One region of the Hymenobacter sp. BRD128 genome, then DNA from elsewhere that is predicted to be linked to it. Evidence: riboswitches for the same ligand, from Rfam matches in the RefSeq annotation. Region 1 holds a riboswitch; each other region holds the start of a gene.
The links. Region 1 has a riboswitch for S-adenosylmethionine ahead of metH (methionine synthase). Riboswitches for the same ligand answer to the same signal wherever they lie in the genome.
Positions count from the first base shown of each region.

Region 2: another riboswitch for S-adenosylmethionine. It lies ahead of GKZ68_RS11455 (phosphoadenylyl-sulfate reductase); the one in region 1 lies ahead of metH (methionine synthase).
Region 3: another riboswitch for S-adenosylmethionine. It lies ahead of GKZ68_RS06340 (homoserine dehydrogenase); the one in region 1 lies ahead of metH (methionine synthase).
Region 4: another riboswitch for S-adenosylmethionine. It lies ahead of GKZ68_RS09110 (amino acid permease); the one in region 1 lies ahead of metH (methionine synthase).

Region 1 is NZ_CP053908.1:4,228,644-4,231,845, forward strand. It holds gene GKZ68_RS18735 (SGNH/GDSL hydrolase family protein) at 1-1,219, shown strand, start outside; SAM riboswitch class I at 1,306-1,414, shown strand; partial or broken gene metH (methionine synthase) at 1,595-3,202, shown strand, end outside.
Region 2 is NZ_CP053908.1:2,573,484-2,576,685, forward strand. It holds gene pruA (L-glutamate gamma-semialdehyde dehydrogenase) at 1-716, shown strand, start outside; SAM riboswitch class I at 908-1,001, shown strand; gene GKZ68_RS11455 (phosphoadenylyl-sulfate reductase) at 1,279-2,034, shown strand; gene cysD (sulfate adenylyltransferase subunit CysD) at 2,073-2,969, shown strand; gene GKZ68_RS11465 (sulfate adenylyltransferase subunit 1) at 2,994-3,202, shown strand, end outside.
Region 3 is NZ_CP053908.1:1,409,612-1,412,813, forward strand. It holds gene GKZ68_RS06330 (xanthine dehydrogenase family protein subunit M) at 1-199, opposite strand, end outside; gene GKZ68_RS06335 ((2Fe-2S)-binding protein) at 210-797, opposite strand; SAM riboswitch class I at 1,183-1,302, shown strand; gene GKZ68_RS06340 (homoserine dehydrogenase) at 1,446-2,693, shown strand; gene GKZ68_RS06345 (Gfo/Idh/MocA family oxidoreductase) at 2,718-3,202, shown strand, end outside.
Region 4 is NZ_CP053908.1:2,069,229-2,072,430, forward strand. It holds gene GKZ68_RS09110 (amino acid permease) at 1-1,349, opposite strand, end outside; SAM riboswitch class I at 1,587-1,697, opposite strand; gene GKZ68_RS09115 (hypothetical protein) at 2,151-2,999, shown strand; gene GKZ68_RS09120 (hypothetical protein) at 3,008-3,202, opposite strand, start outside.

The DNA of each region.
Region 1 (3,202 bases):
CAACTCGCTCACCTCGGGCTACACCGATGGCGGCCTCTACAACGAAGGGCAGGCTAATTCTTATCCGGCCATTCTGGCCCAGCAGTTTGCCAAAACCGGCAAAGGCCCGGCCAGCTTCGTGCAGCCGGCTTTTTCGAGCGCCAAAAAGGATGGTTCGGGCTATATCAAGCTGCAGGTAGTAAACGGCGCCCTGGCGCCGGTGCAGCCCACGGCGGCCAACAACTACCTGGGTGAGCAGCTGGCCGTGACGGGTGCTACGCTGCCCGGCGGCCCGCAGCTGGAGGCCTATTCGGGCAACCAGCCCGACAACCTGGGCGTGCCTGGCATTTCGGTGCTTAGCAGCGTGTCGGCCCTCACGGGTGGGCTAGCCCCCTACGGCCTCATTAACCCCTTCTATGAGCGTCTGCTGACGGCGGCCGAGAAACCGACCAAAGACTACGTGACGTACATCGGCCAGAAGTCGCCGACCTTCTTCACCTGCTGGATGGGCAACAACGACGTGCTGGCCTATGCCACGGCCGGCGGGGTAGTGTCGCCGCTCAATCCCTTCGGCGGCCTCACCGATACCACGCGCTTTGGCGTTGGCTACCGCGCTATCTTGAATACCATCTCGAAGGGCGGCACGGTGAAAGGGGCCGTGGCCAATATCCCGAACGTGACCAGCGTGCCGTACTTCAATACCGTGACCGTGGCAGCGGTAGTAGCGGCCTACCAGGCGGCGGGTATCCCCATTACGACTATTTATGTGCAGGCTCTCAACGCGGCCGGCACTGCCACCGCGGCCCGTGCCGCTACCTCGGCCGACCTGCTGACGCTGACGGCCCAGCCGTACATTGCCGCGCACCCTGGCGTTGGCACCACCCCTGCCAATGCCCTGCCCAGCGACTACGTGCTCGACCCGGTAGAGGCGGCCAACGTAACGGCGCGCACCACCCAGCTGAACGCCATCATTGCCAAAACGGCCCTGCGCTTCAAGGTGCCCGTGCTAGACGCCAACGCGTTCCTGACTCGGCTGGCTACCAGCGGCATTGCAACTAACGCTGTGAACAACACCGCCACGTTTGCCAGCGGCAACCTATTTGGCCTCGATGGTGTGCACCCCACGCCCCGCGGCTACGCCGTCATTGCCAACGAGTGGATTCGGGTTATCAATGCCTACTACGGCTCGACCATCCCCAGCGTAGACCCCAACAGCTACCGCGGCGTACTGCTGCCCTAGCCACACCCTGGTTGCCAAATTGCTAAAAGCGCCTTCCCCGCCGGGAAGGCGCTTTTTTTGGCCTAGCCGTTGTATCTTCGCTGTTGCTGCTATCCAGAAAGACCGAGGGACCAGGCCCGATGACGTCTTGGCAACCTACCCCGAGTAGGTGCCAACTCCTGTTCGGCCAAGCACTTGGGCCGAAGAAGATATCAGCCGGAACCTGCGCTGCCCGGCGCGGCTTTCTTTCTGGATAGGCGCTTTTTGCTCCCGATTTTGCTTCCAGAAGATATGTCCGCCGCCCCCGCGCTAGCCCCTGCCGTCGCCACCGACTCCGCTTATACGTCGCCCCTGCCTACCTTACTGCGCCAGCGCCTGCTGGTGCTCGACGGCGCCATGGGCACCATGATTCAGCGCTACCCGCTGGAAGAGGCCGACTTTAGAGGCACCCGCTTTGCCGACCACCCGCGTCCGCTGCGCGGCAACAACGACCTGCTGAGCCTTACGCGGCCCGATATTATCCGGGCCATTCACGCCGAATATTTCGCGGCCGGGGCCGACATGGTCGAAACCAATACCTTCAGCGGCACCACCATCGCGCAGGCCGACTACGCCCTGGAGCACGTGGTGTATGAGCTTAACTACGAGTCGGCCAGGCTGGCCCGTGAGGTGGCCGACGAGTTTACGGCCCGGAATCCGGCGCAGCCGCGCTTCGTGGCCGGGGCCATCGGGCCCACCAACCGCACGGCCTCGCTCTCGCCCGACGTCAACCGCCCCGGCTTTCGGGCCGTGACCTTCGATGAGCTAGCCACCGCCTACCTCGAGCAAACCCGCGGCCTCGTGGACGGCGGCGTCGATGCCCTGCTCATCGAAACCATCTTCGATACCCTCAATGCCAAGGCCGCCCTCTTCGCGGTGCAGCAGTTTTTCAACGAAGGCGGCCGCGTGGTGCCCGTCATGATTTCGGGCACCATCACCGACGCCTCGGGCCGCACCCTGAGCGGCCAGACGGTGGAGGCATTCTGGCACAGCATCAAGCATTTGCCCTTGCTGAGTGTGGGCCTCAACTGCGCGCTCGGGGCCGACCAGCTGCGCACCTACGTGCGCGAGCTGGCTAGGCTCGCCGACGTGCCCGTGTCGGCCTACCCCAACGCCGGCCTGCCCAACGCCTTCGGCGGCTACGACGAGAGCGCCCAGGAATTTGCGGCCCTGGTCGAGGATTACCTCAAGGAGGGCCTGCTAAACGTAGTGGGCGGCTGCTGCGGCACCACGCCCCAGCACATTGCCGAGCTCAAGAAGCTGGCCGACAGCTACGGCCCGCGCGCAGTGCACGCTGCGCAGCTGCATCCGCTAGCCCCTCGGCTCAACTGGTTGATGATGAGCAGGCCTCGGTTTCGTCGCTAGCCCTGAGCGGTAACGGCGAGCGCCTGGCCAAGGGCACCACGCACCTCGCTGGTCTGGAGCCGTTTAACATCACGCCCGAAAGCCTGTTCGTCAACATTGGCGAGCGCTGCAACGTGACGGGCTCGCGCGCCTTCGCTAGGCTCATTCGCTCGGGCGACTACGAGGCGGCGCTGGCCGTAGCCCGCGCCCAGGCCGAAAACGGCGCGCAGGTGCTCGACATCAACATGGACGAGGGCATGCTCGACTCGGAGGCCGTGATGACCACCTTCCTGCACCTCATCGCCTCGGAGCCCGACATTGCGCGCCTGCCGATAATGATTGACTCGTCGAAGTGGACGGTGCTGGAGGCGGGCCTCAAGTGCGTGCAGGGCAAGAGCATCGTCAACTCGATTTCGCTGAAGGAAGGCGAGGAGCGCTTCCGCCACCACGCCCGGCTGGTGCGCCAGTACGGCGCCGCCGTGGTAGTAATGGCCTTCGACGAAGACGGCCAGGCCGATAGCTACGAGCGGCGCATTGCCATCTGCCAGCGCTCGTATGATATTCTGGTTAAAGAAGTTGGCTTTCCCGCCGAGGACATCATCTTCGACCCCAACATCCTCA
Region 2 (3,202 bases), 1.7 Mb from region 1:
GCGCCTTCGAGTACCAGGGCCAGAAGTGCTCGGCCGCCTCGCGCGTATACCTGCCGTCCAACCTGGCCGAGGAAATTCTGGGCTACGTGAAGCAGGACGTGGAGTCGATGAAAATGGGTGATGTTGAAGACTTTACCAACTTTATTAACGCCGTCATTACCGAAGCCAGCTTCGATAAGCTAGCCAGGTTTATTGACGAGGCCAAGGCTAGCCCGGACGCCGAAATCGTAGTCGGCGGCCACCACGACAAGTCGAAGGGTTACTTCGTGCAGCCCACCGTTATCCGGGCCAAAGACCCTAAGTACGTGACCATGTGCGAGGAGCTGTTTGGCCCCGTCGTGACGGTGTATGTGTACGACGAGCACGAGTTTGAGCAGACGCTGGAACTCGTGGATTCGACCTCGCCCTACGCCCTCACCGGCGCCATTTTCTCGCAAGACCGCTACGCCATCGACCTGGCTACCAAGAAGCTGGCGAACGCGGCCGGCAACTTCTACATCAACGACAAGCCGACCGGTGCCGTGGTGGGCCAGCAGCCCTTCGGCGGCGCCCGCGCCTCGGGCACCAACGACAAGGCCGGCTCGCTGCTCAACCTGCAGCGCTGGGTGTCGCCGCGCGCCATCAAGGAAACGTTTAACCCGCCCGTGGAGTATCCCTATCCATTCATGGGCGCCACGCCCAAGGAAGATTTGAACCTCGATAAGGGCGGATTTTAGGCCTTGAGCCAAAAATGGCGCGGGGCGCAAACAAAACCGCTAGCCCCCAACTTATATCGCCGTCGGAACCAACGGGCGGCTCCTCTGACGAGGGGCCGCCCGTTGGTTTTCAACGGTTTGTTCAGAAGTTTGGAATTTTAAAAATTCCGGCTCTACCTTTGTGTCATCAATTCCTCTTGCCAGAAGGATTGTTTTTATACAGAGGCGTGGAGAGACAGGCTCGATGAAACGCCGGCAACCCCCAGCTACTTGCTGGAACGGTGCCAAGTCCTGACCATATAAAAACAAGTTGCCGTGCGCTGCTCAACTACCCTCCGCTTTACGACCACCTCGCTTGCTGCTCTACAGCATGGGTGTTGTTGTACGTGCTGCCCCTGCCGAATGCGCACGGGAGCGATGCGGAGCTGCTAGCGTTTAGCAACGTCTTATCAGCTGGCCGGCTACCTCTCCGTTCGGGTTAGCGCTGCTCCCTGGGCCTTCGCGGGCCTACCTGGAGCGCCCCCGCGTGTCGGCACCTTTTTTCGGCGGCTTGCTGGCCGCGAAAAACTTCTTCCCTTTCAACATGGATAGTACACTTGCGGCCCAGGTCAATGACCTGCGCCAGGAACTGGCCGGGCTTTCCGCGCTGGAAATTATACGGGCTGTCACCCAGCGTTTCCCAGGCAAGGTTGCCTTTTCGACTTCGTTTGGCATTGAAGACCAGGCGCTGAGCCACCTCATTTTTACCAATGAGCTGCCCGTGCGCGTATTCACGCTCGACACCGGCCGCAACTTTCAGGAAACGTATTCAACCTGGAATAAGACGCTGCTCCGCTACGGCCAGCCCATCGAAGCCTTCGCCCCGCTGGCGGCCAGTGTCGAAGCCCTGGTGACGCAGAAAGGCCCTAACAGCTTCTACGAGAGCATCGACAATCGCAAGGAGTGCTGCTATATCCGCAAGGTGGAGCCACTGGCCAGGGCCCTGGCCGGCACGCACATCTGGCTTACCGGCATCCGGGCCGAGCAGTCGGCCAACCGCCAGCACATGCACGCCGTGGAGTGGGATGCCGGCCACCAGCTCATTAAAGTGCACCCCCTTTTTGAGTGGACCTGGGCCGACACGGTAGCCTTTACGCAGCAGCACGGCGTGCCCGTGAATCCGCTGCACCAGCAGGGCTTTGTAAGCATTGGCTGCGCGCCGTGCACCAGGGCCATCAAGCCGGGCGAGGACTTCCGGGCCGGCCGCTGGTGGTGGGAAAACGCCGACGCCAAGGAGTGCGGCCTGCACACCACTGCCCACCAAGGCCTCGACCCGGTGGTGGAGGAATTACCCCGCTAGCCCCTACCGCTTACTAAACACCAATTTATTCATTACCAATGGATTACTTAGATAGGCTAGAAGCCGAGGCTATTCATATTTTGCGCGAGGTGGCCGGCCAGTTTGAGCGGCCTGCGCTGTTGTTCTCGGGCGGCAAAGACTCAATCGCCCTCACGCGGCTGGCCGAAAAGGCGTTTCGGCCGGGCAAGTTTCCCTTCCCGCTCGTGCACATCGACACGGGCCACAACTTCCAGGAAATTATTGATTACCGCGATAAGCTGGCCGCTTCGTTGGGCGAGAAGCTGATTGTGCGCAAGGTAGAGGATACCATTCGGGAGCGTGGCCTGCGCGAGCCGGGCGGTAAATTTCCTAGCCGCAACCCCTTGCAAACTTATACCTTGCTCGATGTTATTGAGGAGTTTGAGTTTGACGCCTGCATCGGGGGCGCGCGACGCGACGAGGAGAAGGCCCGCGCCAAGGAGCGCATTTTTTCGGTGCGCGACGACTTTGGCCAGTGGGACCCCAAGCGCCAGCGCCCCGAGTTGTGGAACATCTACAACGGCCGCATTCAGAAGGGCGAAAATGTGCGCGTGTTCCCCATTTCTAACTGGACCGAGCTCGACGTGTGGAATTACATCCAGCGCGAAAAAATCGAGCTGCCCGAAATCTATTTCTCGCACGAGCGCCAGTGCGTAGTGCTGCCCAGCGGCCAGCTGCTAGGCCTGAGCGAGCACCTCAACCTCGACGACACCGACGAAATCGTGAGCCGCCGCGTGCGCTTCCGCACCGTGGGCGACTCGACCTGCACGGCCGCCGTGGAAAGCGACGCCCACTCGATTGACGACATCATCCAGGATTTGCTGCTGGCCAAGGTGAGCGAGCGCGGCGCCACGCGCCTCGACGACAACCTCTCCGAAACCGGCATGGAGGACCGCAAGCGCAACGGGTATTTCTAAGCTAATTTATTAAGTAATAAGACAATGGATATCCTACGCTTTATCACCTGCGGCAGCGTCGACGATGGCAAGAGTACGCTCATTGGCCGCCTGCTTTACGACAGCGACTCCGTGTCGCTCGACGTGCTGGCCACGCTCGAAAAGAAGCGCACCGCCACCAACGGCGACTCGGTAGACCTGGCCTTACTGACCGATGGCCTCAAGGCTGAGCGCGAGCAGGGAATTACGATTGA
Region 3 (3,202 bases), 1.8 Mb from region 1:
GGCCGCCGTCGGGCAGGCTCGTGATGTCGGTGAGCGGCAGCAAACCCAGGCTGGTGAGGTGGGTCGGCCGCTCAAGGTTGTACTTCATCAAGTCCACGAGGTTGGTGCCGCCGCCCAGGTAGGCCGCGCCATCGTGGCTGGTCAGGTCGCGCACGGCCTCGTCGGCGGCCGTGGCCTGGATAAGAGTGAAACTATTCATAGCGAATTACTTAGCTAGCGGAGCTGGATTTGGTGGGCTGGGCCGGAATGGTTACCAGCGTGCCGTTATCGACCACTACCTGGCCGTCGTGCAGTACTTCCATCACGGCCGACAGGATGTTGGTGTAGGCGCCGCACCGGCAGAGGTTGCCACTCATGTGCTCGCGCACCTCGTCTTCGGTCTTGCAGCGGCCCTCGTTGATGAGGCCCTGCGCCGAGCAAATCTGCCCCGGCGTGCAGTAGCCGCACTGGAAAGCGTCGTGGTTGACAAACGCTTGCTGGAGCGGCGAGAGGTTGTCTTCCGTACCCAGGCCCTCAATGGTCTGAATTTTCTTGCCCTGGTACACCGTGGCCAGGGCCAGGCACGAGTTAATGCGCTTGCCATCAACGAGGACGGTGCAAGCGCCGCACTGGCCGTGGTCGCAGCCTTTTTTGGTGCCGGCCAGGTCCAGGTACTCGCGCAGGGCGTCGAGCAGGCTGGTCCAGGGCGCAAGCTGGATGGTGTGGTCTTCGCCGTTGACGTTGAGCGTTACGGCCTGGGCGGGCACCACGCGCGGCGCCGCTTTATCAAGGGGCTCTTGAATGAAGTGTGCACTCATAGGGCAGGAGAGTGGAAAAGGAAATAAAGCCGGCCAGCGCAGCGGCAGCCAGCGTTTTTGGCTGATTCCAAACCCTACGGCTCCCCGTGAGCTTTCGATGTTTTTACTTATTCTAAATAAACTTTTAGCCCCGGCAGTTAGCACGCTGATGGTCTGAAGCTCAGTTTAGACGCAACCTAGGTTCGCAGACTGGTACCCAGGAAAAAATCTTGGTTAAAATAGCAACAGCAAACAAGCCAAGGCGTTGTATTATAAGATATACAACGCAAGGTTTCGTGGTGGAAGTGAGTTGGTGCCGTATGGCGCTGGCTACCGGCACCGCGCCCCGTAGTTGGGAGAAGCGACATTCCCGGCCTTACCTTTGCGGCACGCTCCGGCACCGGGGCTCTTATCCAGAAAGGCGGAGGGACAGGCCCGGCGATGCCTTAGCAACCAGCAGCAATGCGAAGGTGCTAATTCCTGTTTCGAAACGCGGCCCCGGCCAAGTTTCGGAAGCAGATAAGTTATGAGAGGTGAGGCGGACCCTAGCGGCCGCGTGGCTCTTCTGACTTGTCGGAAGGGCTTTTTTTGGGCTCTTCCGGTAAGGAGTTTTGGATGAGAGTAGGGTAGGCGGCGCGCGTTTCAACCGTTCTATTTCTCTCTTTTTACATGACTCGTACCGACCTCAACATTGGTCTTTTTGGCTTTGGCGTGGTGGGCCAGGGCCTGCACGCCGTGCTGGAGCGCACGCCGGGCCTGCGCGCCCGCATTGGCCGCATCGCCGTTAAAAGCCGGGATAAAGTCCGCTCGCTGCCGGCCGAACTGTTCACCTTCGATAAAAACGACCTGCTGAGCGACCCTGGTCTCACGGTGATAGTGGAGCTGATTGACGATGCCGACGAAGCATACCTGATTGTGAAAGAGGCGCTGCTGCGCGGCAAAGCCGTGGTAACGGCCAACAAGAAGATGCTGGCCGAGCACCTGCCCGAGCTGATTGAGATTCAGCAGACTACCGGTACGCCGCTGCTCTACGAGTCGGCGGCCTGCGCCAGCCTGCCGGTCATCCGCAACCTGGAAGAATATTACGATACCGACCTGCTCGAATCGGTGGAGGGCATCGTGAACGGCTCGACCAATTACATCCTCACGGCCATGCACCGCGACGCCCAGCCCTACGCCGCGGCCCTGGCTAGGGCCCAGGAGCTGGGTTTTGCCGAAAGCAACCCCGCCCTCGATGTGGAAGGCATCGACGCCCGCAACAAGCTGGTGCTGCTGCTGGCCCACGCCTTCGGCGCGGTGGTAGCACCCACCGATTTGCTGGCCGTGGGCATCACAAATATCAGCGGGCTAGCCACGGCCTACGCCCGTGAGCAGGGTCTGATAATCAAGCTGGTAGCCGAGGCGCGGCGGTTGCCGGGCGGCGGATTGGCGGCGGCCGTGCTACCCACGCTGGTGCGCCCCGGCCACGAGCTGGCGCAGGTACACGACGAGTTTAATGGCCTCATCACCCAGAGCGGCTTTGCCGACCGGCAGTTTTTTCTGGGGCGCGGGGCGGGGGCGTTCCCCACGGCCTCGGCGGTGCTCAGCGACCTTTCGGCGCTCACCTACGGCTACCGCTACGGCTACAAGAAAATTCACCAGAACGCTCACCTAGCCCTCACGCCCGACGCGGCCGAACTCGACGTGCTCGTGACGTTTGACGAAGCTGGCGGTGCGCCCGACCGGGCCGATTTCACGGCCGTGCACGAGGAGTTTCGCTCGGCGCAGCGTGGCAATTACCTCACCGGCACTATCAGGCTGGGGCAGCTGGCGCGGGCGAGTTGGCTGCGGGCGCCGGGCGTGTGCGTCATCAGGCTAGCCGAGCCGCTGCGCGCCGCCGTGGCAGTGCCCGCCGCGCTTGAAACTGCTACTGCTTAGCCCCACCACCCCCTACTTTTGGGCATGACTCCTTCCTCTGACGCACCCATCGGTGCTGGCTTGCTGGCCTACGGCATGTCGGGCAAGCTTTTTCACGCGCCGTTTCTGGCCGCGCATTCCGGCTTTGCGCTGCGCGCGGTGGTCGAGCGCACCCAGCAGCGCATGATTGCCGACTACCCCGCAATTATCAGCTACCCCAGCACCGAGGCCCTGCTGGCCGACCCTGCCATCGAGCTAGTGGTGGTGAATACGCCCAACGATACGCACTACGACCTCGCGCGGCAGGCCCTGCTGGCCGGCCGGCACGTGCTGGTCGAGAAGCCCGTGGCGACTACCGTGGCCCAGTGGCAAGAGCTATGCGCTCTGGCCCGGCAGCAGGGCCGCCTGCTGCTAGGCTACCAGAACCGCCGCTGGGACACCGATTTTGGGGCGGTGCGCCGGGTAGTGGAAAGCGGCCGGCTAGGCCAGCTTATCGAGGTGCATTTTCGCTTCGACCGCTACCGGCCGGT
Region 4 (3,202 bases), 2.2 Mb from region 1:
TCCCAGGGCAGGCTCACCATCATTAGTACGCAGGTGGCGATGCCCAGGATGGGCACCAGCGGCACCCACGGCGTGCGGAAGCTGCGCGGGGCGTCGGGGTTGGTGCGGCGCATGATGAGCACGCCCAGGCACACCATCACGAAGGCCAGCAGCGTGCCGATGCTCGTCATTTCGCCCACCACCGAGATAGGCACGAAGCCCGCGAACAGCGCGATAAATGCCCCCAGCAGTAGGTTGGACTGCACCGGCGTGCGGAACGTGGGGTGCACTTTGGCAAAAACCGGCGGCAGCAAGCCGTCCTTCGCCATCGAGAAAAACACCCGCGACTGCCCGAGCAAATCGACCAGAATAACCGAGGTGTAGCCAATGAGAATGGCCCCGATAATAGCCCCGCTGAGCCAGGCGTAGGGCGTTTTTTCGATGGCGATGGCCACCGGTGCGGCGCTGTCCTTAAACTCTTTGTAGTTGGCCAGCCCGGTCATGACGTAGCCGAAGAGCACAAATAAAATGGTGCACACCACCAGCGAGCCGATGATGCCGATGGGCATGTTGCGCTGCGGATTCTTGGTTTCCTGCGCCATGGTGGCCACGATGTCGAAGCCGATGAATACGAAGAACACCACGCCCGCCCCGCGCAACACGCCGCTCAGGCCAAACTCGCCAAACTTGCCGGTATTTTCGGGAATGTAGGGGTGATAATTGGCCGGGTTGATGTACTTCCAGCCTAGCACGATAAATATCAGCACCACTGACACTTTCAGGGCCACTACCAAGGCATTGAACCACGCCGAGCCCGACGTGCCCCGAATAATAACGGCCGTGATAACCAGCACAATGAGCATGGCCGGCAGGTTGACCAGCCCGTGCACCACCGAGCCATCGGCAAGTTTGGCCGGGGCATCGAAGGGCGAAAGCACGAGCTGCGCGGGCAAGTGCAGGCCGTATTTACTCAGAAACTTGAGCAGGTATTGCGACCAGCTGATGGCCACCGTGGCGGCGCCCACCGAGTATTCGAGCACGAGGTCCCAGCCGATAATCCAGGCAAATAATTCGCCCATCGTGGCGTAAGCGTAGGTGTAGGCCGAGCCGGCCACCGGCACCAGGGCCGCAAACTCGGCGTAGCACAACGCCGAAAAGGCACAGCCTACGGCCGCCACCACGAAGGAGAGCGTCACGGCCGGCCCCGCATTATTGGCCGCCGCAATGCCAGTGAGCGAAAACAAGCCCGCCCCAATGATAACCCCAATACCTAGCGCAATGAGGCTCACGCCGTTGAGGCTGCGCTTGAGGGTACCCGCGCCCGTCTCGGCCGCTTCCTGCCGCAGCAGGTCCAGTGATTTTGTCAGCATAAAATGATGTAGCCCGGCCTCCACAGCCGCACCCAAACGACTTGCCCAGCCCGTGCGCACCCGCGCCCGGCTAGCCTCAGTCAACTCCCTAAAAAATGAAAAACGATGGGACAGTCGCCGGTCGGCGACGCCCGCTACTCCTTACCAACAACAGCCAGCCGCGCAACGGCTAGCCCGCGCTAGCGCGCCGGAAATGGAGGAAGCAGAACTAATAAAAACAGCAGAAAGCACCACGGGCTTTTATAGGACCGCCATAGTTTAGCGGCCGGTCGGTTGGCACCGTTCCGCCAAGGGGCGGGGGTTGCCGGCGCGTCGCAGAGCCTATCTCTCAGCGCCTCTTTATAAAAACAAGCGGGCCCAAAAGACTGCTCGACTAGGGCAAAGATACGGCCGGATGGGCGCGCACATAAGGCTAAATTTGTCGGCTTGGCTTACTGCCACTTTGACAAATAATTAGCTAACACGTATTATTTACTGAATATCAGTTACTTATTACGTATTTTTCAACAACCTTCCCCATCTATGCGGAGCTTATTCCTGACAGCTGTTTTGCTGCTCAGCTTGCATTTTTTAAGCTTTTGCCAAGCCTACCAGCAGTTTACACTGAATGCAGGCGTGCAGGCCAGCGACTCGGCCAGCCGCGCTGCCCTAGCCACTTGGGATGCTTATTTGGGCGCCAAGGCAACAGACAAGGCTAGCTAGTGGGCCGCCGACGAGCGCACGCGCTACGCGGGTGGCGACTTGTTGCTACACGAGGGCTTTGTCCGGCCTAACATCTACGCCTTCACGACTCGCAAGGTCGTGCTAAGTCTATCCCGGCAGGGCGACGACCTTTACTTGTGCCGCACGCAGTTTTATTGGGAAATCGGCGCTGAGCCAGCACGGCAGCTACAGGTACTGGCTATAGTGAGCGTATATCTGCAACGGCAGCACGGCCACTGGTCATTACGCAACTACTTAACCTACAGCACCCAGCGCTGGCCTACGCACCAAGTAGGGCTGCTTACCTATCGGGTACCGCCGGGCTATCGTTTCCAACGGCGAAAAGCGCGGCAGGCAGCCAGCTTTCTGGCCGGTATATTCCGGGATTTTGGCTTTGCACCCGTGCCGGTCACGTATTACGTAGCGCCTGACTGTGATGCCATACAACACCTGAGAGGGTTTGAATACGTGCTAGGGTCAGGACTAGGGGGCAACCCGGTGTGCGGCTTTTACGACGAGGTCAACCACCTGGTGTATGCCGGGGGCCAAGGTGAAGCCTATCTACACGAACTGGCACACGTCATTAATCCATACTTTCCGCAGGCGCATCCGCTACTGCTCACGGGCTTTGCCGGTTTGAAAGGCGGTCATTACGGCCACAACCTACGCTACCACAAAGTTCGAGTCCAAGCATATCTCGCCAGCCACTCGGTAGACCTCACCGACCCGCTGAATTTTACTTTGCTCGACGCCGAAACCAATCCGCAATACGTGATAGGCGGTATTTTCTGCGAATTAGCTTTGCAGCAAGGTGGGCTACCCAAGCTGAAAGCCCTGCTAGGATACGGCACGAGCGACGCTGATTTTTACCGTGCGCTCGAGCACGAACTGCACCTGCGCCGGTCCGACCTACCAGCCGTTATTAAACAGCAATTGCTTGCGCCTTGAACAGGCGTTCAGTCCGGCAGCCCGCCCTGCTCCCAGGCCGCCAGTTCGGCCGCTAAATTGCGCCGGGCTGGCTCATCTAATTCTTCTTGCAAGGCTGGCGTGTGGAAGAGCACCGGCGCTTCGAGCAGCCTGGCCAGTACCTTGCGCCGGCCGGGGCGATAGAGCAGGTCGGGCACGAGGCGGTACTCACGGCGAACCTGGCG